DNA from 4 places in the Peribacillus sp. TE19612 genome. Region 2 is predicted to be linked to each of the others. Evidence: riboswitches for the same ligand, from Rfam matches in the RefSeq annotation. Region 2 holds a riboswitch; each other region holds the start of a gene.

Region 1 (6,150 bases), on a different contig from region 2:
AACCGAAGGCTGAAAAACCAAATACAACATGCCCCTCCCGATAGAGAAGAGCTTTTAGTCCCATCCTTATTGAAGGAAATCAACAAATTTAGACACCCCTATTTTATTAAAACGCTTGTTTTTCCTGACTAGCCATAAATTTCTTGCCATATTTATTCTGTATATATCCACTTCCCGCAAAAAGCCTTGCTCCAATTCCCTGGCCACTGTCAACCTTGGCAAAATGCTGATTCCAAGTCCAGCTTCAACCGCACTTTTTATCGCTTGTGTACTGCCAATCTCCATGTAGCTTTCAATTTTTTCTAAAACCCCATGCTCCCTTAGCATATTTTCTACGATAAGCCGTGTTCCGGAAATGGATTCACGCCAAATCATCCTTTCATTTCCCAATTCCTCTAGCTGAATTTCTTTTCTGTCTTTCCATGGGTGGTCTGATGGACATACCAATATCAATTCGTCCTCGGCGAACTTGTCTACAATAAAATCGGTGTTTTCCACAAGTCCTTCCACCAAGGCCAAATCAATGACATCGTTTGAAAGATCCTCCAGAACCCGGGGTGTATTTTTTATCGTCAATGTCACTTTTATTTCTGGCTGTTGTTTTTTGAATCTCCCAAGCAAGCTAGGCAACAAATACTCGCCGATAGTCAAGGAAGCCCCTACTATGAGATTTGCATTGTACTTCCCCGTCGATTGCTGAATCACTTCTTTTGAATGGTTGAAGTCATTTACTATGGCTTTTGCAAAAGGGTATAACAGCTTTCCTGCTTCTGTAACTCTCAGCCTTCCTTCCTCACGGTCGAATAACAAAGTGTTATAATAATTTTCCAGTTGATGGATCTGCCGTGTTACAGCGGGCTGAGATAGGAAACTTAACCTTGCTGCCTGGCTTATACTTCCTTCATCCACCACTAAACAAAACATTTTCAGATTTTCCAATTTCAAGAAAACGACCTCCATGTTTTTAGATAGTTTATTAAAATGATAGCATCATTAGGTAAATGGTGAAATGAAAATAGTGAGATACATTCTAAGGCTATTCAATTATTGGCGGCATTCTTTATAAAACGGATGAATCTTCTGGGTATAACGTTTTGTTATACCCGATGATTTTGTTGCAATTTACCCAGCCCTTTTTCTTTGATATGTTAATGATAAGAATTAAACAAAGCATGCAAAGGAAGTGACTGATGTCAATGAAAGGACAATGGAAAACTCTATTCCAATTATTTTGGACCTTTTTTAAAATAGCACCTGTCACATTCGGAGGCGGGTTTGCGATGATCCCTTTAATCGAAAATGAAGTGGTCGAAAAGAGAAAATGGATGAAAAGCGAAGAAGTTACGGATGTTTTTGCTTTATCTCAGTCCGTACCGGGAGCTGTCGCCATTAACTCCGCCACCTTTATCGGCCATCGAATTGCCGGAATGAAGGGGGCAATGGCAGCCATGATCGGTGTTTCATTACCTACCTTTTTAATTGTTCTGCTCCTGGGCATTGTGTATTTTTTCATTCAGGATAATCCGAAGGTAGAATCTGCATTCATATCTATCAGAGTTTCCATAGTAGCCATCATCGCCTATGCGGCTATCAAGATAGGAAAAACGGCAGTTGTAGACAAATCAACTTTCTGTATTTTAATAGCAGGAATTCCCGTCCTCTTCTTTCTTCACCCTGTGATGGTTATATTAGCAGGAGCTCTAGCGGGTATTGTGACCATCTCCATTAAGAGAAAATTAGGTTACGATGTCAAGATGGACAAAAAAGATAGGAAAATAGAAGAAAATGATTTCGAACCTTTCATGGGTGCTGGCATATAGGTAAATCAAAAAAGGTTTAACTAATTTTCAAGAAAGCATGTGATGGAATGATGGTATTGTGGGAGTTGTTTAGCACCTTCTTTATTATCGGCTTTGTATCTTTCGGAGGCGGATACGCCATGATTCCCGTAATAGAATCGGAAGTCTCACAGCATGGATGGATGACAACGCAGGAATTCACCGATATAATCGCCATTTCCGGAATGTCCCCAGGACCTGTCACCGCCAATAGTGCCATTCTCGTTGGCTATTCGACTGCTGGGTTAGCAGGAGCCATATCATCTGCTCTAGGTATCTTGCTTCCTGCCATTATATTCGTAACCGTTATAGCTACATTTTTCAGCAAATTGAATCATTATCCAGTTGTTCAATCCATGTTTTATGGATTAAGACCGATTGTCACTAGTTTGATCATCTTTGCAGCGATCAGTTTAGCACTTTCCAATCATATGATAGCCGTGAACTTTTCATGGCATACGATAAGCTTATTACTCGTTTTTGGTTTATCGTTATTTGCCCTAATGAAATTACGCTGGCATCCAGCCTATGTAATTATTCTTTCCGGTTTAGTTGGTGTTGTCCTCTATTCATGACAGGTGTCGCACACACAACCATCATTAATTTGGACCGGAATTAAGCAGAAAAATTGAAAAATGATTGATACTATATAAGTGCGAGAAAACTTTATTAAGTTTATGTATTTACCATACAGAAAACACCCTGCATCCAATGATTCAGGGTGTTCAGACTGTAGACAAACTCAATGAAATTTTAGGGGTTTGTTCAATTTAAACGTTGATTTCCCCTCCAGGCACTCGCTTTCCGCGGGCGGTCCAGGAGCCTCCTCGGCGCCTTTGCGCCTTCGGGGTCTCCCCTGGACTCGCTTTTCCCGCAGGAGTCTCGCACACCCGCTTCAATCAACTTTGTTTTAACTTTTAGTTCTTCGATCCATTATTTCCCGGCTGAAACCGTGGAAAACCAATCAGGATTGCAATGATGCCACAAAGTCCAATCAGGATTGGGTAATATGAATACGGCAAGATGCTTAACGGAGAAATTTTTGCTACCCCTGCTGCAACAAGCAGTTGTGCTCCATATGGGATCAACCCTTGGATACAACATGCAAAAATGTCAAGGACGCTCGCCGATTTCCGCGGATCAATTCCATATTTTTCAGCAATATTTTTGGCAAGTGGCCCGGCAATGATAATCGAAATCGTGTTATTTGCCGTTGAAAGGTTCGTCAAACCAACAAGCCCCGCAATGCTGAATTCCGCCCCTTTTTTCGATTTGCTATTTCGCGTCACAAGGTGGAGTAGAAAATCGATACCGCCATTATGTTTGATTACAGCTACCATACCTGCAATTAAAATGGCAAGGAAGGAAATTTCATACATTCCAGCCATTCCTTCTCCAACTTTTTGGATGACACCCAACGGTTGATAACTTCCATCCGCCAACCCGATAATTCCGGCAAATACGATTCCGATCGAAAGGACCAAGAACACATTGACTCCTGCCAATGCAGTGACCAATACGCAAAGATAAGGAAGAATCTTCACCCAATCATAAGACTGTTGGGAAATGTCAGCTTGTTCACCCATCGTTAAAATTCCTAGGATGGCACATGTGATGATGGCTGCAGGTAAAACGATGAAAAAATTCACTTTAAACTTATCCTTCATTTTCGTTCCCTGAGTTCGGACTGCAGCGATTGTCGTATCTGAAATGAATGAAAGATTATCCCCAAACATCGCACCACCAATAACGGCCGCCATTGAAAGGGCAAGCGAAATATCTGTTTGCTCACTAATTCCAACCCCAATAGGTGCCAGGGCAACAATCGTTCCCATGCTTGTCCCCATGGATAGTGAAATAAAACAAGCGATGATGAAAATTCCTACCATTAATAGATTTTGGGGAAAAACAGCTAAGGCAAGATTCACTGTTGATTCAACTGCCCCCATACCATTGGCAACTTCGGAAAAAGCTCCGGCTAAAAGGAAAATGATTACCATTAACATAATATTGGCGTCACCGGCACCTTTACAGAAGATATCAACCTTTTCATTGAATGTCTCTTTCCGATTCATCGCCAATGCAGCTGCCGATGCAATGGATATCGCTACAATCACCGGAAATGAATAAAAATCTTTAGTGATGATTCCGGACCCAATAAATAAAATTAAAAATACGACAAATGGGATCAATGCCCATGGATTCCCTTTATTGTTTGCACTCATGATGTACACCTCTTTTTATTTTTCCCGCGACATGTGTCACAGCTCTTATTCTATTAACAGTTTTCGCAAATAACTCCAATTTGAACCTACCTGATTATCCAGTCATGGAGCTGTAGCAAAAAACTGGCATAAAAAAGACCCCTTCTATTTAACAACAAGAAGAGGTCTTTTAATTTATAAAAAACACCCTCCTTATCTTTCAGGCGAAAATCAGCCTGCTGGATTTGGCACAGCACTCCATTTAAGTCCGCTGCCGAGACATCTTCGGGCCAGTCCCTCCGTCTCTCTTGATAAGAAGATTACATTATATAATTTATCAAAAATTACGATGCCTGCCAGAAAAGTACCACGCTGGAACTTGCCTGAGTTCGTGACATCGAAAGTCGTTTTGAAAAGCAAATATAACAGTACAGCATTTCGCCTATTTTCGCAAGGGGTAATTTTTAAAGTGTTTCACATGTACTCCTTACTGTTTATAAAGAGATCTAAGTTGATTGGAGCGGGGGTGCGAGATTTCTGCGGGAAAAGCGAGTCCTGGAGGCAACGTCAAATTGTATAAACCATAAAAAAATGCAGACAAACTCGATTTCCACCGAGTTGTCTACATTCTGAGAAATCTAATGAACTCTCAGCAAATTTGTTGGATTAGGTTAGGTGTATTATTTTTAGTCGAGTTTACATCAGTCGATACTTCAAATGCTTCCATCTGTTCCGAATCGAATGACTTTAAATACCGTTGCAGATATGCAGGATCATTAATGGAAGGATTCAACCAATCTTTTTCATCTTCTGGTTTTAGGATGACAGGCATGCGGTCATGAATGCTGGTCATTAGCTCATTTGGCACAGTTGTTATAACGGAGCACGAATAGATGCTGATGCCTTCAGGAGATTTCCAGGATTCCCAGAGACCGGCCATTCCAAATGGAGCATGATTCTTCAGTTTTATTCGCATCGGTATTTTTCTTTCTGGTGTCTTCTTCCATTCATAAAAAGAGTCAGCGATTATCAAGCATCTCTTCTTCTTATACGCATTCCTGAAGCTTGCTTTCTCAGCAATGGTTTCCGCTCTGGCATTGATCATTTTGTAGCCCGCTTTTTCGTCTTTTGCCCAGAAAGGAATGAGTCCCCACCGAAGATATCCAAGCCGATTCCTTACCCCGTCATTAATGACGGAGAGCACGGATTGGGAGGGAGCAATATTGTAGCTGAATTGGTATTCCTCATCAAATGACCCTTGAATATCAAACCGTTCTTTTATTTCTTCTATGTCAGTGAAAAGAGTGAAACGTCCACACATAATATCGCCACCGTATTAAGATTTATTACAGTGTATCAAATGGAACGGGCAGTCACAAATCAGCGTTCTAAAATCCTGATATCAGTAAATGGTTGATTAAATAATTCGCTGGAAATCAAAAGAGTGCCAAGGACTTCTCTTTCATCTTCAGCTTTAATGATTTCCGACAAAATTAAGGTACTGCCATTCCTAACCGTTACTTTATATTCATTCATGGAATCCCTCCTCAAAAGGCTAGATGGTTGTTATTATAAACCAAAAACCCACAAGTATCAGTATTGAACTTAGCAGAGTCATGGAAAATCTACATGCCTTTATACTTTAAATGGTTAGTCGAACGAAGCAATGCCTGGGACCATGAATCCTTGTGAAGGAGGCGCAAAAAACTGTCCATGAATGATTCATGGACAGTCTGGGCGCTTTAAAGGTTTTTCGCTTCAATACTGAAGATAACATTAAGGAAAGCCCCAACAGTCGATACGAAAAGAAACGCTCTTTCTAGTAAGACCGAATTGGAGTTGCCGCCATCCCATGTCCATTATTTAAAATGCAGCAAAACCTCATTTATTAAATGCCCTGCCAGTGTAACGGTCTTATTATTTTCGTCCAATGAAGGGTTCACTTCAGAGATATCAAATGAGAGGATCTTTTCATTCGATACGATATGCCTAATAATGGCTCGGACCAATTTCGGATCCAGTCCAAACGGCGATGGTGCACTTACCCCAGGTGCGTAGGCTGAATCAATAACATCCGTACATAATGTAAGCATGATATAGTCATTTTC
Region 2 (6,150 bases):
TTGAGGTCCATTTTCGCTGCAAGAGCAAAGTTGCCAGGGACCGCCGATAGGTCAACGCTGTCTGTTGCGCGGGGTAACTGAGCAGATTCCAATGGTTTTAGCTGGATGTTTTTTGGATTTTTCGTTACATCCTTTTCAGATACTTTTAAAGGGTCGACATTTGGATCGACTTCAATCAACCCTTCATCCACCAGCACTTTTAGTGCACGTGCCAGGTTAACCGGATCATTGGGCACTGCAAGGGATGTGCCGTCTTTCACTTCTTTCAATGAATTATACTTATTAGAATATATGCCCATTGGCGCTGTTGGAACTATGATAAGGTCGGAAAGCTTTAAATCATTTTCTTTAGCGAAGTTATCCATGTACACTTTATGCTGGAAAAGGTTGGCGTCGATCGAGTTGTTGCCAAGCGACTTATTCGGCTGGATATAGTCGGTGAATTCGACGATCTCTATTTTGTATCCGAGATCTTCCAGACCTGGTTTGATGGCCTCCTTAACCATATCGGCGTACGGCCCGGTAGTCGCCCCGATCTTCAATTCTTTTTTGTCTTCTGTATTTGGGGATGCATCATCGCTCCCGCATGCTGCCAAGCCGAGTGCAAGTGCACAGACTGATAATAACGAAGCTATTTTCTTCATTTGAAATTCCTCCTGAGTAATGAAATGTATTGAGTCATTTAAAAAAATGATTGATCCTATCGCTTGTTAACTATGTATGAAACTTTGTCACCAACCATTTGAATGAGTTGCACAAGGCAGATCAGCACGACGATCGTCGTGATCATGACTGTGTTGTCATATCGGTAATATCCGTACCGGATTGCCAGGTCGCCAATTCCGCCACCGCCGATTGTCCCAGCCATTGCTGAGTAACCGATTAGCGAAATGGTCGTTAATGTCAGTCCTTGAATGATTCCCGGTTTTGCCTCTGGAAGAAGTACATCCTTAATGATCATCCATGGAGTGGCACCTACGGCAATTGCAGCTTCAATCACTCCTCTGTCTATTTCACGTAATGCTGTTTCAACAATCCTTGCAAAAAAAGGGATTGCGGATACGGACAGGGAAACAGAAGCTGCTCTTGGCCCTATCGTCGATCCCGTAAGTAGGTCCGTTAAAGGAAGGAGGGCGACCAAGAGAATGATGAACGGGATTGAACGGACAATATTGACTGCGAAACCGAGAGATCGATTCACGATGCCATTTTCAAAAAATAAATTCCTGGTTGTTGTAAATAGCAATACTCCAAGCGGTAAACCGATCAGCAGGGCTACTGCAAGAGAAACGCCGACCATATAAATCGTTTCAAGAAAGGCTTTATTAAGATCAGGTAAAATATTGACGATGGGATTAAGCAGTGACATGTTTTAACACCTCCACAGAACTGGAACGATTTTTTATATATTCCAATGCCGAATGAATTTGGACGGCATCGCCAATTAACTCGATGATTAAAATGCCTAAAGGAACATCCTGGATATACTCAATTTTACCGTGTAAAATATTCCCCTTTACTGCATGGGATTGGAGAGTATCCGAAAGAATCGACTCACCGGCGGTTTGCCCTTCGAATTGAATCTTAATAATCGTCCCTTCACTTTCATCAATCAAGTGCGAAGGGAGTTCGAAATCCAGTACACTGCTAATGAATTGCTTCGTTAATTCCTGTTTGGGCTGTGAAAATATTTCATAAACGGGTCCTTCTTCAATTACCCGGCCATCCTGCATCACGGCGACTCGGTGGCATAGTTCTTTGACCACTTCCATTTCATGTGTAATCAACACGATGGTGATACCAAGCTCACTGCTTATCTTTTTCAATAACTGTAAAATCGCTTTTGTAGTTGTTGGATCAAGGGCTGAAGTCGCTTCATCACATAATAGTACAGTGGGTTCATTTGCTAACGCGCGAGCTATGCCGACCCGTTGCTTCTGTCCACCGCTAAGCTGTGCAGGATAGACATCTTTCTTATCGCTGAGCCCTACGATTTCCAACAATTCCAATACACGTAACTTAGTCGCGTCCTTCGATCGATGCGCGGCCCTTAAGGCGAAAGCGACATTTTCATAAACGGTTTTTGAACTGACCAGGGAAAAGTGCTGGAATATCATTCCGATTTTTTGGCGTTGTTTACGAAGCTCTTTGCTAGATAAAGAGGTTAAATCAATGCCGTCGATAATGATATTTCCACCTGTCGGACGTTCAAGCAAATTCAAGCAGCGGAGTAATGAGCTTTTTCCAGCTCCGCTGTAGCCGACAATTCCATATATTTCACCAGTTTGAATGGTCAAAGATACGTTATCCACTCCGATAACTCGGTTTTTCTTCGAGACGTATTCCTTTCGGATTGAACGGATTTCAATCATGAGCTTTCCCCCTTAAACATTAAAAAAGCTGCCTCTATCATTCAGAAAGAGGCAGCGAAATCATATCTCGGCTTATCTTTCAGAATGCAATCATTCTGCAGGAATTGGCACCGTTCCCTAAGGGCGGTTGCCGGACATCACAGGGCCTGATCCCTCCGTCACTCTTGATAAGTAAATTATTATTTTAGAATATTTCAAGTTTTATAATATAATCTATATTATTTGTAAAATCCGGCAATGTCAATCGTTTCTTTTATTTTTTTGTCATTAAATCGGGTACGGTCCGTTAAAACGATTCATGGAAAATAGGCTATTATGCAATAATCCAGCATTTTCATCGAGGCTATTTATTCCAATATTTCCTTGTCAAAAAGGTAAAGTGGTACTACATTTATTATAGTAAAGTTAAAAAAAGGAAGGTAAAACTATTTTTGTACAATAATGGGGAGGAAACCGAATGATAGAGATCAAGACGATAAATGATGTGGTTTGCGTGCATGGGACTCCTGGCGGGAACAAGGGGGGGATGAGTGTGTATGTCTTTTTAACGGATGGCCTATTGATAGATACTGGCGCACAGATTTTATTGGAAGAGCTTATTCCATTCTATGAATCCGCAGACTTCGACTCAGTGGCCCTGACTCACTATCATGAAGACCATACGGGGGGCGCTGCCTGGATAAAGGAACATAAAAAGGTTCCTCTTTTCATTCACCCGATGTCGGTTGAGGTTTGTGCAAAGGATGCTGAATATCCTGAATATCGCAAAATTTTCTGGGGAAAGAGAGACGCCTTTAAAGCTGAGCCGCTAGGGAAGGCCATTCATTCCCGTACCCAAACGTGGGAGCCGATTTTTACCCCAGGTCATGCAAAGGACCATATGGTGTATTTGAATCACAATAATGGCGTGCTTTTTTCAGGAGACCTTTTCGTAACCCCAAAAACAAAGCTTGTCTTACGGGAAGAGTCTGTCCCGGTGATCATCGATTCCATAAAAAGATTGCTTCAATATGACTTCGGGGAAGTGTTTTGCTGTCATGCTGGGCATGTTCCTGATGGGAAGGAGATGTTTCGAAAAAAACTGGATTATCTGGAAAACCTCCAAGGGGAAATTTTACGCTTGCATTCTCAAGGGCTGACCGTTCATGAAATCCAGCAGGTCGTTTTACCGAATCGCTATCCCCTTATCGAGATATCCGGGCATGAGTGGGATTCAGAGCATATCATTACATCGATATTAAACGAAAATATTTTAAGTGCGAGGGAGAATGGGACTATTTGAATGCTATCCGTTTAACGGTCTGACTGATATAAAAGAGAGCTCTCCATAAGAGAGCCCACATTATTCATTTATTGACATTGGGATCTGTTTCATCATAAAAATCATGTGCTTCTTCGATGTTCTGAAGGTTAGCGACTTCATACACATTTCCGCCCGCCATTCCTTCATTGATGATACGGTCGATATCCAGGTAAACGGAGTCCTTGCCATCATATTCGGTATCCTTCAAAAATGTCATTTTTTCTTTATCCAAAAGAAATCCCTCCTAGCCTTTTCTTTAGTTTAGGCAAAGGAGTTTTTTTTATTCTGTTTAGCGATTTCATGAATGTAAAGGGGTTTCATTCATATACATGGAAGATCATTAAATCATGTATCATGCTTTTGAGTTTAGTTTCATCTGTTTCGGAAGGCGGATTGGCTGTCCACTCGATGGATCCATCTTTATGATACAAGGCTTTGACTGCCTGCTTGTTGAAATAAAAGGAAATTTTCCATCCTGGCAGATTCTTATGCAATGGTTCCCATTGAAAATGAGTGATCATATGTATTACCTCCATATATACTGTTTCTCATTCGATTATAATGGAAAACGGCAGCTGGAGGTGTTATTTTCTTTTCAGGTTGGGAAAAGTTAATTCAATGAAAAGATTTTTTAAATGCAAAAGCCTGTTTGTTTCAATTTCTTCTTCATCGAATTGCATCGGCTTTGAGTTCACTTCGTATATGAAAAGCGAGCCCGATTCGTCTTCCCCTATATCAATGGAAAACTCTCCGAGAAACCCGATCTTTTTTGAAAGTAACTCTCCGCATTTTTGGGCGATATTCGCTAATTTTAGATCCAGGTTTTTTGATTTAATGTCCTGATAAGGAAAAAGCTTTCCGCCTCGGGGAGTGTGGGTGGTGATTTCCTGGGTTTGCGACATCCTTACCGCTTTGCCGGTCACTTTATAAAAACCTTTTTCATAATGGACGAGAATCCGGTAATCATAACGATGTCCAAAGAGTTTTTTTGGTATGATCGCCTGTTGAGCAAGATAGCTCCTTTTTAATAAATCCCTTTTTTTTGTATCCCAGAAGGAAGCAAAATCAGGGAAGGACTCACTATGCTTTAAGCTATTGAACAATAGGGTATCATCATCATTTTTGATAATGGTATAAATGCCCTTCCCTTGGCTTCCTTTGCATGGCTTAAGGTATATATGCCTGTATGTCTCCAGGAAAGAATCAAGGCAACCGCTGTTTCGTAAGACCATGGTGGGCGGAAGGTGGTTGGTGAGGGATCCATCTTCAGTTAATGCTTCGAACATCACATATTTATCTATAAAACAGGGGTTGAATAGAGTCATTCGGTAATCTTTAAAATGTGTGATAAGATGTTGGAATTCCTCTGACGCCTCATAGCTCCTCCAGGGGATACGGTTATAGACGATGTCAGGGAAGGGCACCTTACATTCAATCCACTTGTTTGAAATGGAGGAAAAAAGATACCCTTTCATCGACGCGGAATGAAGGGCATTTCCTGTGAATACATACGCCAATATTCCATGTTGCAATAAATATAATGATAAGTCCCGAAAAAGGGTCAGGTTTCCACCCAAACCTGATTCTTTTTTGGGATTGGAAACAGTTAAAATTCCGACGGTAAGCATCCGGTTACCCGGAAATATTGTGATTGGAATTAGAGGTTGATTCGAATGGTTCTTTTTATAGCTGATTTCTTCTTCGGCAGAGCCGGCGAAAAGTTCCGCATTCTCATGAGTGTGGTGCCAATTTTCAGTGGGGATATCATAAAAAATGTTCATTGCGGCACTCTGATTGATTTTGTAATCGTCTGTTCCGTAAGATAAATGGCATAATCAAGGCTTAGCTTTCTGGTCAGCAATTCGAAATCCTTGAGTTTTGGATGGGAGAAGATGGAACGTCCAGGCTTGGAATTGGCTTCAAACATCCAAACCTGCCCTTTTTTATCCAATCCAAAATCAAATCCTATTTCTGCGATGATGCCGTCCAAGTTCTTTTCTATACTGTCACTTAAAATCAGTGCGGCTTCCGATAGCTTTCGTTCGACTTCTGTCGCCTCATCGTCATCTCCAAACAGTTCGGCAACCGTTTTGATGACACCCCCGCTTTTAATATGGGTCGTGACGCTGCCGGCGCCGGCAATTTTTGCGGCAATCGCGGTCACCTGCCATTTTCCATTACTGTCCTTGTTCGTATGAACCCGGAAATCCACTGGACGTTTTTCAGATCGAATTAATGGGATGCCCTGCTGCACGATCAGATTCTCGAGCGGGCGGTCGTGAAAAATGTGTTTAACGATGGATTCCAATGTCGAAAACCGTTGCAGTTTATTTTCTTTTGCTTCGTTTGTATAGCGGCAATAGTAAACATTCTCATGCTTATCATAAAGAATTTGGTGAATCCCTAGACCGAGGCTGCCGTGAATGGGCTTTATATAAACTTGCCGGTAATGGGAAAGAAGGGTTTCCACCACGG
Region 3 (6,150 bases), on a different contig from region 2:
GTGCTCCCGTCATATAACACATAGGTCCGGTTGGTAATGCCAATGATTTCGGAAAGCTCGGAGGATGCATAAATGATCGCTTTTCCATTCCTTGCAAGCTTTGCAATCAATTCGAATATATCCTTCTTGGCTCCGACATCGACCCCTTTCGTTGGTTCATCGAATATGTATACATCCGCATCCGCCATAAGCCATTTTCCAATGGCAACTTTTTGCTGGTTACCCCCGGATAGGTTTTCGACCTTCACTTCCCCTGAAGGAGTTTTAATGCCGAGACTTGCGATCATTTCCTTCGCCTTTTCCTTTTCCGCCTTACGATCGACGACACTGAATGTTTTGCAGAATTTTCCGAGACTGGCTGCAGTCAAGTTTGCCGAGACTGATTCCTGTACAAGGACCCCTTCTTTCCTGCGTTCCTCAGGTACAAGTGCCAGCCCGCTTTTTACTGCTTCATGCGGTGATTTCAGAGAAAGCTTTCGACCATTCAGGATGACTTCACCCGCTGTGATGGACGTATGACCGAAAAGGGTTTTACATAGCTCCGTTTTCCCAGCCCCGACCAACCCAGCCAAGCCGATTATTTCGCCTGCTTTAATATTCAGACTGACATTCTTAACTTTCTCGGCATCTGACAATCCGTTCACTTCCAGAATTACGTCTCCAATCGAAGCATTCACTTCAGGAAACTGTTCATCCATGGTTTTCCCGAGCATGTTCTCTACCACTTCAGTACGGGTTATGTCCTCGATTTTTCGACAAGTGACACGCTCCCCATTCCTCATGATCGTAATTTCCTCACAGATTTCAAAAATCTCAGGCAGACGATGTGAAATGAAAATGATTGCCACGCCTTTTTGCTTTAACTCATTTACAACTCGAAAAAGTTCCGTCGTCTCCGTATGACTTAACGGAGCAGTTGGCTCGTCGAGAATCAGGAATTTGCATTCTGTCGAAACGGCTCTTGCTATCAGGACCATCTGTTTTTCAGCCAAGGTAAGGTCTCTAACCAGCTTTTTCGAAGGGACATGAATTTTCATATCTTCAAGAATAGAAGTGGCTTTGTTGTGCAGTTCTTTCCATTGTACCCTTTGTTTTTTTCCCATGTTTTGGACCATATCATTCAACATTACATTTTCCCCAACTGTTAAATAAGGGATGAGGGCGGTATCCACTTCCTGATAAACTATTTGAATGCCCTGTTCCTGAGCAGCTTTTGGCGAGCGGATATCCCGCTTCATCCCATCAATAAAAATGTCACCTGAATAATGAACATGGGCTCCCGATAAAACTTTCATTAACGTCGATTTCCCTGCTCCGTTTGCACCGACCAATGCGTGGGCTGTCCCTGATTGTACGGAAAAATCAACATCACTCAGCGCCTTCACCCCCGGAAATTCAATCGAAATTTTCTTCATTTCTAGTTGCTTGCCCATGTCCATTCCCCCTTATAGAACAGACACTCCCTTCGCTTGAAAGAGAGTGTCTCTTTTTATTTTTTATAATGATCTTTCAAAACCTTCATCCAATCTTCTTCAAATTCCGTCGATACCCCCCAGCCATCGACAATATCAGACAGGTTTGCCATGTTTACCGCTTCTTTTGAAGCTTGGATTTGCTTTTGCGAAATAAGTGATGCCTCCAAATCATATGTTTGCGGCGTTTCTTCGCCAGCTAATTTTTTAGCCAATATCCTCATATTCACTGCACCGATCAACTTGGGATCGACTGCTGCCGTGTAGGACCATGAGCTATCAGCAGATTGGATCTCCTGGAGATCTGCATTCGAAACATCAATTCCATATATCTTCACTTCATCGCGGCCCGCTTCTTTAATCGCCCGGGCTGCACCGATAGCAAAGGCATCCCATGTTGCGAAAATGGCATCCAATTTACCTTTAGGGTATTTATTCAGCATTGCGGCTACAGCATTTTGTGTCTGCACCGAAGTATCAGCGGATGCCACTCCGAATCTTTCGATTTCTTTAATCCCAGGATTTTCTTTTAATTTTTCCTGATAGACTGCATTTCTTCTTACCATTGGAGGAAAGCCATCCACCCAAAGATATGCAATTGCCGCTTCACCTTTCTGTTCTTTTATCAGTTTATCGAAAGCCAGTGTTGCCAGCGCTTCATCATCTTGTGAAGTTAATGTCACGCCCTCTATTTTAGATAGGTCGCTTATTGAATCGAATGTGACAACGCCTTTACCTGCACCAACCAACTTCTGAACGTCATTTACAGTTGCGGCATCATCACCATGTGAAATGATATAGCCGTCGTAATCTTCCTCCAAAGCCTGTGCTATCGCATCATGGAATTTAGCCGTATCACCATTGGCTGTGTACGTATCCACTTGAAACCCCAGTGCTTCTCCTTCTTCTTTCGCCCCCGCCAGGTATTGGGCAGTATGATCATCACCGCCAATTTTACGGATCACCTTGATTTTGGCTCCATCGCCATCAGCAAATCTCTCCGGGACATTTTCAAATGATACTTTTTCTTCTTTCTTCGATTCTGTGGAACTCTGCCCTGCAGAGCAACCCGTTAAAAGCAAAGCCGAAGCGATGGCAGAAATGAATATCCCTTTAATAGACCTTCTCATCTTGTTTCCCTCCATGTTTTCTCATTAGTCTTATCAGTTAAGTCGGTGTAAATCCCAAAATAAAAACCTCTCTAATATAGAGAGGTTTAATCGGCTGTTTTGCAGACTTGTCCCTCTCTTATCTGTCAAAACATTTCTGTTTTGCAGGATTTAGCACCAATTCCTAATGGAACGGTTGCTGGGCATCTTAGGGCCAGTCCCTCCGCCACTCTTGATAAGAGATATATTGTGTTACGTTTTCGTAATTATCACTTTATAGGGATATAGTCGTAAAGTCAATAGATTTTTGAATATTTGAAATGTTTCCCGTTATTTTTATTTTCTTTGAAGCTGGGCTAGACGCTTTTTCTCGATTTTTTCAAGCCTCTCCAACTGCCTTAATTTCACTTCGAACAACGTGATCGGATCACGGTAAACCTCAGGATTTTCTTTCATATGCTCCAATGCAGCCTGGTAGTCTTTTATTTCAGTCTGCGTCTGCTCTATCGTTTTTTGAAGTAAGGCAAATGAACTGCGATAGAATAGTGAGATGTCCCGATCCAATGATTTTTCAAACAATCCAAATTGGGTTAGGAAACGTTCCGTGATCATTTCGGCAACATCCAGGTAATCTTCACTTTCCAGGTATTTCTTGTAACGATTGTACATATTGGCCTTATTTTGCGGTATCGCCCCAAATAGCTTCCCTGCTCCTTTAAGCAGCAATTGTGATGGAGTCCTGCGCAAAAGGATATTAACGTTTTCGATGCGGATACTGCTTGTCATCCGGTCGGCATCACGGCGCCAGTCATCCAACACCCTGAAGTCACCTGCCAGTGTAATCCGTTCTTCTTTGTATAATTCATTGAATCCGGCACTCATCTCATCCATGAACTGCTGGCTTTGTGAGAACTCCATTTGGGAACTGGCAATCCAGTCTTGAAGAGAACGGTAATATTGAGGCATGATCTTGTCAGAAATGAAGTTTTGAATCCGCTCATTCATTTCCTGGTTTAACTGTACATGGACCTGACTGAAATCACTGCTTTCCGTTAACGATTTAGAGCAATCCCTCAGTAATTCAGGAATTTTTGAATAAAGCTGACTTTTCACTTCGTCCTTAAGCGAACGATACGACCTTATGATATTTTCACTTTTTTCTTTTTCCAGATCAGCCAGTTGATTGACCGCTCCATTCAGTTTGACTTCCATCTGCTCATTCCAAGAGATGGAATGCTCGCATTTCCGCTCATTGGCTGTCCGTTTTTCTAATAGATAAGATAAAGTTTTACGAATGAATGCCAGGATTTTTTCAGATCTTCTTTCCTTCCAATTATCATCTTGATAATTCGATTGAAGGAAGGCTGAAAGGTCCTTCAATTGCTGCCTGCTGTCATAATGTTTGGAGAAAGCGAACACTTTCGCATTCGGGAAATATGCATTCACTTTATCCCATGTTTCGTCTTCCATCCGGACTGCGACCTGATCACTGTATATCGTATCCATTTTATTTAATAGGAAATGGATCGGCAGTTTCGGAGCCATCATTTGAATTTCCAATAACAGATCCCTTTCGCTGCCGGTGAAAGGAGCCCGGGCGTCAAGAACGAACATCAGGCCATCACTGCCATGTAAATAGCCTTGGAAATCGGATTCCACGCTTTGTTCCCCATTGAACCCCGGTGTATCCAATAACCGCAGATGATTATTTCTTAGGTAGTCACTGATGATTGTCACATCGACAATAGTCCCGCGCTGACGGCGTGTTTCATCCAAATCAGTTAGCTCCTCGACAACTTTGCTATCTGTATCGGTAATTTCAAGGATTTCCAAATCATCCCCATCTTTGACACTGACTAGGGAAGAATGGTCCTCAGCAGCAATGCTCTCGCCAACGATTGACTGAATAAAGGATGTCTTGCCATTTCCTGTACTTCCTGCAAGAAGGAGATTGAAATTCCTGGTATCCTTAAGCCCCTCCACCATCCATTTAAGCTTATTGCCAACCCTTAAATCATTATCTTCAGCCCACTGGATAATGGAATTGAACAGTTTCTCTCCCGCTTCCAGTCCGCCTCCCAATTTAGGCGATTTCGAAAGCAGGCTCTCTGCATCCTGAATGACCAGCGCATTGACCGTATCCGGGAAGATTTCATTCCAGGACAACGTGGATGCCGCCGCAAACAGCGAAAGCTCCCCGTCTGCGATTTTGAGCCAGTTTTCCAGCAACCTTGGCACGACAGGACTTAATTCTTTGATTAGATGCGTTCCTTCTAACAGACCTGCATACGCATCCCTGTAATAGACGGAAAGCTCATCCCATACATCCGCATGGTTCAATTCGATGGTATCTATCAAATTATTAATCACTCTTAACCATTCGAAATAAGAATCCGTATATTTATAATTTTTCCAAAGGGCAACCGTCATTTTCTCGAAACGTTCCTGGTCGAGTGTGTATAGCGAACCAAGGACAGTTGAGAAATAATCCGGCTCCATCGATTGGGCAACACCCTGCTGGATATACGTTTTCAGCACATCGAACCAGCCCATTGACTCTGTACGGATACTTTCATTCGCCGCTAATACCACCGCACTGTTCCAATCCTTTTGCTCTTCAAAAAAGGCGCGTGCGATTTCCGTGACATTCGGGTAGTCCGGTTGAAACTCGACTGCTTCTTTCACGACTTTGGAAGCCAAATCATTTCTCGATTCCACTATGTACAGGGAAAACAGCTGCAAAAGAACTTCTGTTTTCAAGACAGCTTCATCCGTATCGACGGATTTATAGATATCCTCTGCGGTTGAATACATTTCCAATTCAAAATACGCATCAGCGATGTTTTTCTTCGCCCATGAACCAAGTTCCCCTTCTATGTTTTCCCATTTAAAAATGGCTGCTTCATAGTCATGGTGCTGAAAATATACCTCTCCTTGAGCAAATCTAATTGCGGTTAAATCGGATCTTTCCTTTTTTTGTTCCACGAGAAACATTTCACCCAAAGCTTGAATGGGGTGCTTCCTTGTATCCTCAAGCATCGTTTCATAATATTTTTTTCCGATCAGACGTTCGTCCATCTTTATTCCTCCGATATATTTCATATTTTCAATTAAAGGATAATCACTGATTCTATTAGACTTATAGCAGACCTAATATTCAATTTATAGGTTCCTTTAGTTAAAAAATCATTTACAAAACCTTAAAATGTTATTTTAGCAAAACAATATGGTAACAACATGTCACCACTCTTACAATTTTAAAACAGAAACAACTGGAACTGTAATGTTTTTAATAAACCGATACAAAGATGTCATTTCCATTTTCGAGAAAATATGTTTTTCTAGTCTAACCACATATCAGCTAGAAGTGAGCGAACCATTCTTCATCCCTCTAAATGACCAGAAGCCCAGCCCTCCAACTTACCTATAAACGGTAAAAAAAAAATCACCCTGCCTCTTCCATTACTTAATCACCAATTTTGCATTCATATAAAAAAGCAGTACCCTCATTCATAAAAGGTAACTGCTCAATGATAAGCTCCGAACAGTACTTGTCCTTTGACGAATTA
Region 4 (6,150 bases), on a different contig from region 2:
GGAATTGCCTTTACCAGGTATCGGCAGCAAAAAGTGAGCGATGCGCGGCCCCAGGTCGCGGGCCGGGTTAATGGCGTATCCTGTCGTTCCCCCAAGTGACATCCCGATCACGACAATCAATAACCCGACTGCGAATGGGTTTAGACCCTCTGTAAAATCATTGGCCCCTATAAATAATAGACCAAGAATAAGGATGAAAGTTCCAATCATCTCACTTAATAGATTTGAAAATGTGTGCGGGATTGCAGGTGAAGTCGTGAACACACCAAGCTTCGCCCCTGGATCATCCGTAGCTTTCCAGTGTGGCAAATAGTGCAGGAATACTAGAGTTGCGCCGAGTATCGCGCCAATCATCTGGGCAACGATGTAACCGGGCACATCACTCCATGGAAATTCTCCAATAATGGCAAACCCTACTGTGACCGCCGGGTTTAAATGCGCCCCGCTTATGGAACCCACTGCAAAAACACCCATGGTAACAGCCAATCCCCATGCAATCGTGATAACGATCCAGCCGGCATCTTTTGCATAGGAACTCTTTAAGGATGAACCTGCCCCAATACCTGCTCCGAATAAAACTAAAATCATCGTGCCTAACACTTCTCCCCAAAATGGAGTCATGATAAAACCCCTCCCCTGATAATTTTTTAAACCTTGCCAACAAATAAAAGGAGATCCACAGCAGAACCATCTTCATAAAAAAATTATGAATAGATCTGTTGTGAATCTCCTAGTCTCCGTCACATATATTAACTTGTACTGTAAAATATACTAGGTTATGAAAACGCTGTCAATATTTTATGAAAAATTAATCTATTATTCTGTAATTTTTTTCAATTTTTCCCTATTAGACGATATCCCATAATTCAGTTTTTGAAGTGGTGATTGACGACGCCCCGGCATCAAGGGCATTCAGGACTTCATCCGAAGTACGTATGAGGCCGCCTGCAAAAATCGGTGTCTGCAATCGTTCCTTCACTTCTTTTATCATCCATGGCATGGCGCCCGGCAATACTTCGATATAATCCGGCTTTGTTTTCTGCACCAGCTTATAACTTTTCTCAAGCGCATGTGAGTCTATTAAAAAGATTCGCTGGATGGCAATGACCCCCTTTTGCTTCGCCTTCAATATAACGCTTGATTTAGTCGAAATCAGCCCATAGGGGTTATATTCCTGACAAATGAATTCCGTCGCGTACTCATCACTTCTTATGCCATGGATCAAATCGACATGATAAATCATTTTCTTATTATGCTGCTTTGCCATCATACTTACATTTTTCAATTGTGAGATATGCAAATCAAGAAACACACCTATTTCATAGGAACTTTCTAGAAATCTTTCGAAATCCTTCATGCTTGCTGAAGCAGGCAAAATCTTCTGATCCATCATTATCCTCCTCATTCCCAGAAAAACTCAAAACTTCAAGTCATTTAGTATATTTTAAAGAGCTTGATTTATCAAACACATTTTTTCATGAACCATGACATCTTAACACTATCATACCTGGCAAACCCTTTATAGGTTACGGCTAAGGATATATGTAAAATATCCCCTTAAATCATATAGAAAGTTTCATTTTCAATGCACCTTCGGCGAGTTCATACGATTTAATTGTGCCAATCGGAATTTTCCTCACGATGCTCCAAGCATTAACATTCATTTTGATTGCTCTTTTTTCATATTCAAAAAATGGCGGTCTGTTAAATATCCTTTGGTTGATGAAATTCCTGTCAATGGGTTCCATTTCCACTAATTCAAATGAAATCGTTCTTTTTTCCACATGAACCGGTTTTAATGTAATCCGGAAAGCCACGTTTTTCTTAAACATCATTTTTTTCACTTCCATCGTACCGGAAAGCACAATGTGCCTTGGCGTAATCTCGACTTTAATATCCTGACCAGATGATTTCATTTTTATGATTCTCTCTATCATGTCTTCAGTTACCGTAATCGGTATGCCATTTTTGAATGGACTCATCCTTGCATTCCTCCCCACTCAAAGCATATGCCGGATTCCCTGATGCCGTTAACATTTCAGCCCGGATTAATAACCGGTATATTCGAAATATTCCAGCTCCACCCCTTGACCTTCATAAAAACTACCTGTATAGTCATAGTTAATTTAATAGACAACTCTTATCCAGAGAGGTGGAGGGACTGGCCCTTTGATGCCTCAGCAACAGACTGATCTTGTACTGTGCTAATTCCAGAAGTGTAAAAACTTGAAGATAAGAAGAGTATATAGCTTTGTTGCCAACACCTCTTCTTATTTTTAAGAAGAGGTTTTTTATTTTTAAAAGGAAAGAAGGAATCAACATGTCAATCACATTAACGAAAGCACCATTCAGGGCGGACCACGTCGGAAGTTTATTAAGACCGGAACGATTACATATTGCCAGAAAGGACTTTAAGGAAGGTACCATTTCAGCTGAACGGCTTCGTGAAATTGAAACCGAAGAAATCAAACGGATCGTCGATAAACAAATTGAAGTTGGTTTAGAGGCCGTTACGGACGGTGAGTTCAGACGAACATGGTGGCACTTTGACTTTCTCGAACATTTAAATGGCATCGAGGGATATGTAACTGAAAAAGGCCTCACATTCGATGGTGTGGAAACAGAGAGATATAATGTTCGCAATACCGGGAAGGTTTCATTCAACCCTGAACATCCCTTCATTCGTGATTTCATTGAATTGAACAAAATCGTGAACGGACGTGCCGTTGCCAAGCAAACCATCCCCAGTCCGAATCAATTATTTGCTGCAGGCATTCATAATGAAGACGTCTACCCTGATATTGAAGACTATGCAAATGATATCATCAAAGCCTATCAGCATGCTTTGAAAGCCTTTTATGAAGCAGGTGTGCGTTATCTTCAATTGGATGATGTATATATTGCCAGACTTTCAGCTCCGGATTTCCAGTTCAAGGATGGAAAATATACGAGGGAACAATTAATTGGTCTTGCACTTCGGGTCATTAATGGCACATTGGAAGGCAAACCAGAAGACCTTATCGTCACTACCCACCTATGTCGCGGAAACTACCAGTCGACATGGGCGTTTGAAGGAAGCTATGCCCGTATCGCCCCAACTTTATTGGCAAAAGAAAAAGTGGATGGATTCTTCTTGGAATATGATGATCAACGCTCTGGGGATTTCAAACCATTAGAATACATTCCAAATGGCGGTGCACGGGTCGTACTGGGTGTCGTCACTTCAAAAAATGGGGAAATCGAGGACAAGGAAGCTGTTAAGGCACGCATTAAAGAAGCCTCGCACTTCGTTCCGCTCGAACAATTATGCTTAAGCCCCCAATGCGGCTTCGCCTCCACACATCACGGCAACAAGCTAACCGAAGCACAGCAATGGGAAAAACTGAAATTCGTCGTTGATGTAGCAAAAGAAGTATGGGAATGATTCATCCTTAAATATAAAGTAAAAGCTAGGCATTAGGAAGGCCTAGCTTTTCTTCAAAACAACTCAATAAAATGTTTTGCCGTTTTGGAAAGATAACGATCTTGTCTAAAAACCAAGGCTATATTCGATTGAATTGAAGAATCGATAATATCCAGCACTTTCACTCCTTTTATAATATGGGGTGAAACAGCTGATTTCGGAACAATACTCGCCCCAACTCCAGCTGCAACCAGAGAGAGCAGAACATTTACATCATGGCATTCGCATAAAATATTTAGCTGTATTTCCCGCTTTTTAAATTCCTCGATAATTTCCTCGTAAATCCCCGGTCCTTTTTCCCTATGCACTAAAAGCAATGGGATGTTTTCAATATCCTTTAAATGAACCCTATCTCTCGAAGTGAAGCTGTCCCAATCCTCAGGTACAACAAAAACATTGGGCACTTGTCCTAAGTTCAAACTGGAAAGACCCTTCATCTCGACAGGTAAATGAACAATGGCAAGTTCGATATCCTGATTCTCCAAATAATTACTTATTTCATATGGATCTCCTGCGAATATTTTAAAGGAAACGGAAGGATATTTTTTCTTGAAACTATTAATTTTATCAGGTAAATAAGACATATACGCAAGTACGGAACCTACTGAAAGTGTACCTTTAATTCCCTCACCCGTTTCCTTCACTTCGAGCAAGGAGTCCTCGAAATATTGCAGCATATCCTTAGCCTTCTCGTAAAGTACCCTCCCAGCTTCGGTCAACTCCATACTTTTACCGTTCCTTTTTCGCTCAAGTAAAGTAGTCCCTAATTCTTCTTCCATAAGGCGGAGCTGCTGGCTTAATGGCGGCTGTGACATATTCAACTTTTTGGCTGCACGGGAAACCTGGCCTTCTTCTGCAAGAATGAGAAAATATCGTAATTGTCTAATATCCATATTGGCACCTCTGATATATATGTATATCGTATATAAACTTAATTATATAGATATTTTATATATGATACAAACAGCAGTAAAATATATTTGTTTACAACATAAAGGGGTGTTCAAAATGGAGAAATTCAAGGATCTAAACAAAAGCTTCATCAATGGGGAATGGATGGAAGGCTTAAGTCAACGCAGATATAATATTTTAAACCCATACAATAATGCCGTTATTTCAAATGTGAGCTTGGCTACATCAAAACAGCTCGAAGAATCATTTGAAATAGCAAAGAATGCTCAAAAAGGTTGGGCAAAAACATCAGCCGAAAAACGTCGTCAGGTCCTGCTTAAAGTTGGTGAATTCCTACAGGAAAACCGGAATGAAATCGTTGAAATCATTTCCCGTGAAACAGGTGGATCGCTTATTAAAGCAAACGTTGAATTTCAGCTTACTATGGAAATAGTCGAAGAATCTACTAACATGGTGGATGAAATATATCAAATGCATGAGGTTCCGTCAGCTATAGAGCATAAAGTCAATCATATACATCGTCTGCCACTAGGAGTTATCTCTTCAATATCTCCGTTTAACTTTCCGATGAACTTGTCAATGAGAACCATCGCACCAGCCATTGCATTAGGAAATGCAGTCGTTCATAAACCGGACGTTCAAGTTGGATTTACTGGAGGAATCATCATCGCTGCAGCATTTGAATATGCCGGTCTTCCAAAAGGGGTCTTTAATATGATCCTTACTGACCTGGAAGAAATCGGTGATGGCATGCTGACAAACCCGATTCCTAAATTAATCAGCTTCACAGGCTCTACTCCTGTTGGACAGCACATCGGGGCCATTGCAGGGAAAAACCTAAAACGAGTTGCGCTGGAGCTCGGCGGTAATAATCCTTTCATTGTATTATCGGATGCAGATGTGGACCGAGCCGTTGATGCTGCAATCTTCGGGAAGTACATTCACCAAGGACAGATTTGCATGTGCATTAACCGCATAATCGTGCATAAAGACCTTTACGAAGACTTTACTGCAAAATTCGTTGAACGTGCAAAAGCTCTTCCATTTGGTGACCAATTAGATCCTAAAACAATCATTGGACCACTTGTCAATGAGCGTCAATTAGAAAAAGTACAACAAATCATCGAGGAAACTAAAGCTGCTGGGGTCAATGTTGCACTTGAGGGAAAACGCATTGGCAATGTGCTGACACCAACTATTTTCCGGGATGTACAGAACTCGGATAAAATCGCACAAACAGAGATGTTTTCTCCTGTCGTGTCCATCATTCGAACAGAAACGGATGAAGAAGCCATTGATATCGCCAATGACACCATTTATGGTTTAAGTTCGGCTATCTTCACTTCTGATCTGGAAAAGGGCGAACGCTTAGGGTTACAAATCGACAGCGGAATGACACACATCAATGATCAAACCGTTAATGATGGAACGAACATACCATTCGGCGGGAACAAAATGAGTGGTTTAGGCAGATTCGGAAGCCCATGGATTGTCGAAGAATTCACTGTTACGAAATGGATTTCCCTTCAAACACACTATCGCGAATATCCATTTTAACCATTAATTCATCGGGCATCTGATACAACCTTTTGGGATGTATACAGATGCCTTTTTTCAGTAATTGCGTACTAAGGAAAGGCAAAAAAAAAAGAACGGCCATCTGCACGTTCCCTTTTTACTTGCAGCTATCATCTTCATCCTCCATTTTCTTCACGAATATATCATCCGTCACCCTATCTTCCAGCTTATTCCTCAAGGCTAATTCCGCAGCCTTC

Evidence for each region. Region 2 has a riboswitch for S-adenosylmethionine ahead of ACZ9AO_RS07530 (methionine ABC transporter ATP-binding protein). Riboswitches for the same ligand answer to the same signal wherever they lie in the genome.
Region 1: another riboswitch for S-adenosylmethionine. It lies ahead of ACZ9AO_RS01525 (Na+/H+ antiporter NhaC family protein); the one in region 2 lies ahead of ACZ9AO_RS07530 (methionine ABC transporter ATP-binding protein).
Region 3: another riboswitch for S-adenosylmethionine. It lies ahead of ACZ9AO_RS11435 (sugar ABC transporter substrate-binding protein); the one in region 2 lies ahead of ACZ9AO_RS07530 (methionine ABC transporter ATP-binding protein).
Region 4: another riboswitch for S-adenosylmethionine. It lies ahead of ACZ9AO_RS16125 (5-methyltetrahydropteroyltriglutamate--homocysteine S-methyltransferase); the one in region 2 lies ahead of ACZ9AO_RS07530 (methionine ABC transporter ATP-binding protein).

What each region holds. Positions count from the first base shown of each region.
Region 1 is NZ_JBWCCL010000001.1:321,454-327,603, reverse strand. It holds gene ACZ9AO_RS01540 (LysR family transcriptional regulator) at 67-945, opposite strand; gene ACZ9AO_RS01535 (chromate transporter) at 1,191-1,820, shown strand; gene ACZ9AO_RS01530 (chromate transporter) at 1,868-2,413, shown strand; gene ACZ9AO_RS01525 (Na+/H+ antiporter NhaC family protein) at 2,756-4,063, opposite strand; SAM riboswitch class I at 4,253-4,360, opposite strand; gene ACZ9AO_RS01520 (SOS response-associated peptidase) at 4,692-5,363, opposite strand; gene ACZ9AO_RS01515 (hypothetical protein) at 5,423-5,578, opposite strand; gene hutG (formimidoylglutamase) at 5,902-6,150, opposite strand, start outside.
Region 2 is NZ_JBWCCL010000003.1:332,296-338,445, forward strand. It holds gene ACZ9AO_RS07520 (MetQ/NlpA family ABC transporter substrate-binding protein) at 1-644, opposite strand, end outside; gene ACZ9AO_RS07525 (methionine ABC transporter permease) at 701-1,369, opposite strand; gene ACZ9AO_RS07530 (methionine ABC transporter ATP-binding protein) at 1,356-2,372, opposite strand; SAM riboswitch class I at 2,442-2,546, opposite strand; gene ACZ9AO_RS07535 (MBL fold metallo-hydrolase) at 2,830-3,654, shown strand; gene ACZ9AO_RS07540 (hypothetical protein) at 3,719-3,907, opposite strand; gene ACZ9AO_RS07545 (YheE family protein) at 3,993-4,196, opposite strand; gene ACZ9AO_RS07550 (YheC/YheD family endospore coat-associated protein) at 4,260-5,456, opposite strand; gene ACZ9AO_RS07555 (YheC/YheD family endospore coat-associated protein) at 5,453-6,150, opposite strand, start outside.
Region 3 is NZ_JBWCCL010000005.1:268,688-274,837, forward strand. It holds gene ACZ9AO_RS11430 (sugar ABC transporter ATP-binding protein) at 1-1,433, opposite strand, end outside; gene ACZ9AO_RS11435 (sugar ABC transporter substrate-binding protein) at 1,490-2,602, opposite strand; SAM riboswitch class I at 2,718-2,823, opposite strand; gene ACZ9AO_RS11440 (GTPase domain-containing protein) at 2,918-5,659, opposite strand.
Region 4 is NZ_JBWCCL010000008.1:233,380-239,529, reverse strand. It holds gene ACZ9AO_RS16140 (MIP/aquaporin family protein) at 1-621, opposite strand, end outside; gene ACZ9AO_RS16135 (glycerol-3-phosphate responsive antiterminator) at 848-1,390, opposite strand; gene ACZ9AO_RS16130 (hypothetical protein) at 1,563-1,982, opposite strand; SAM riboswitch class I at 2,138-2,239, shown strand; gene ACZ9AO_RS16125 (5-methyltetrahydropteroyltriglutamate--homocysteine S-methyltransferase) at 2,321-3,424, shown strand; gene ACZ9AO_RS16120 (LysR family transcriptional regulator) at 3,478-4,356, opposite strand; gene ACZ9AO_RS16115 (aldehyde dehydrogenase family protein) at 4,472-5,932, shown strand; gene ACZ9AO_RS16110 (hypothetical protein) at 6,051-6,150, opposite strand, start outside.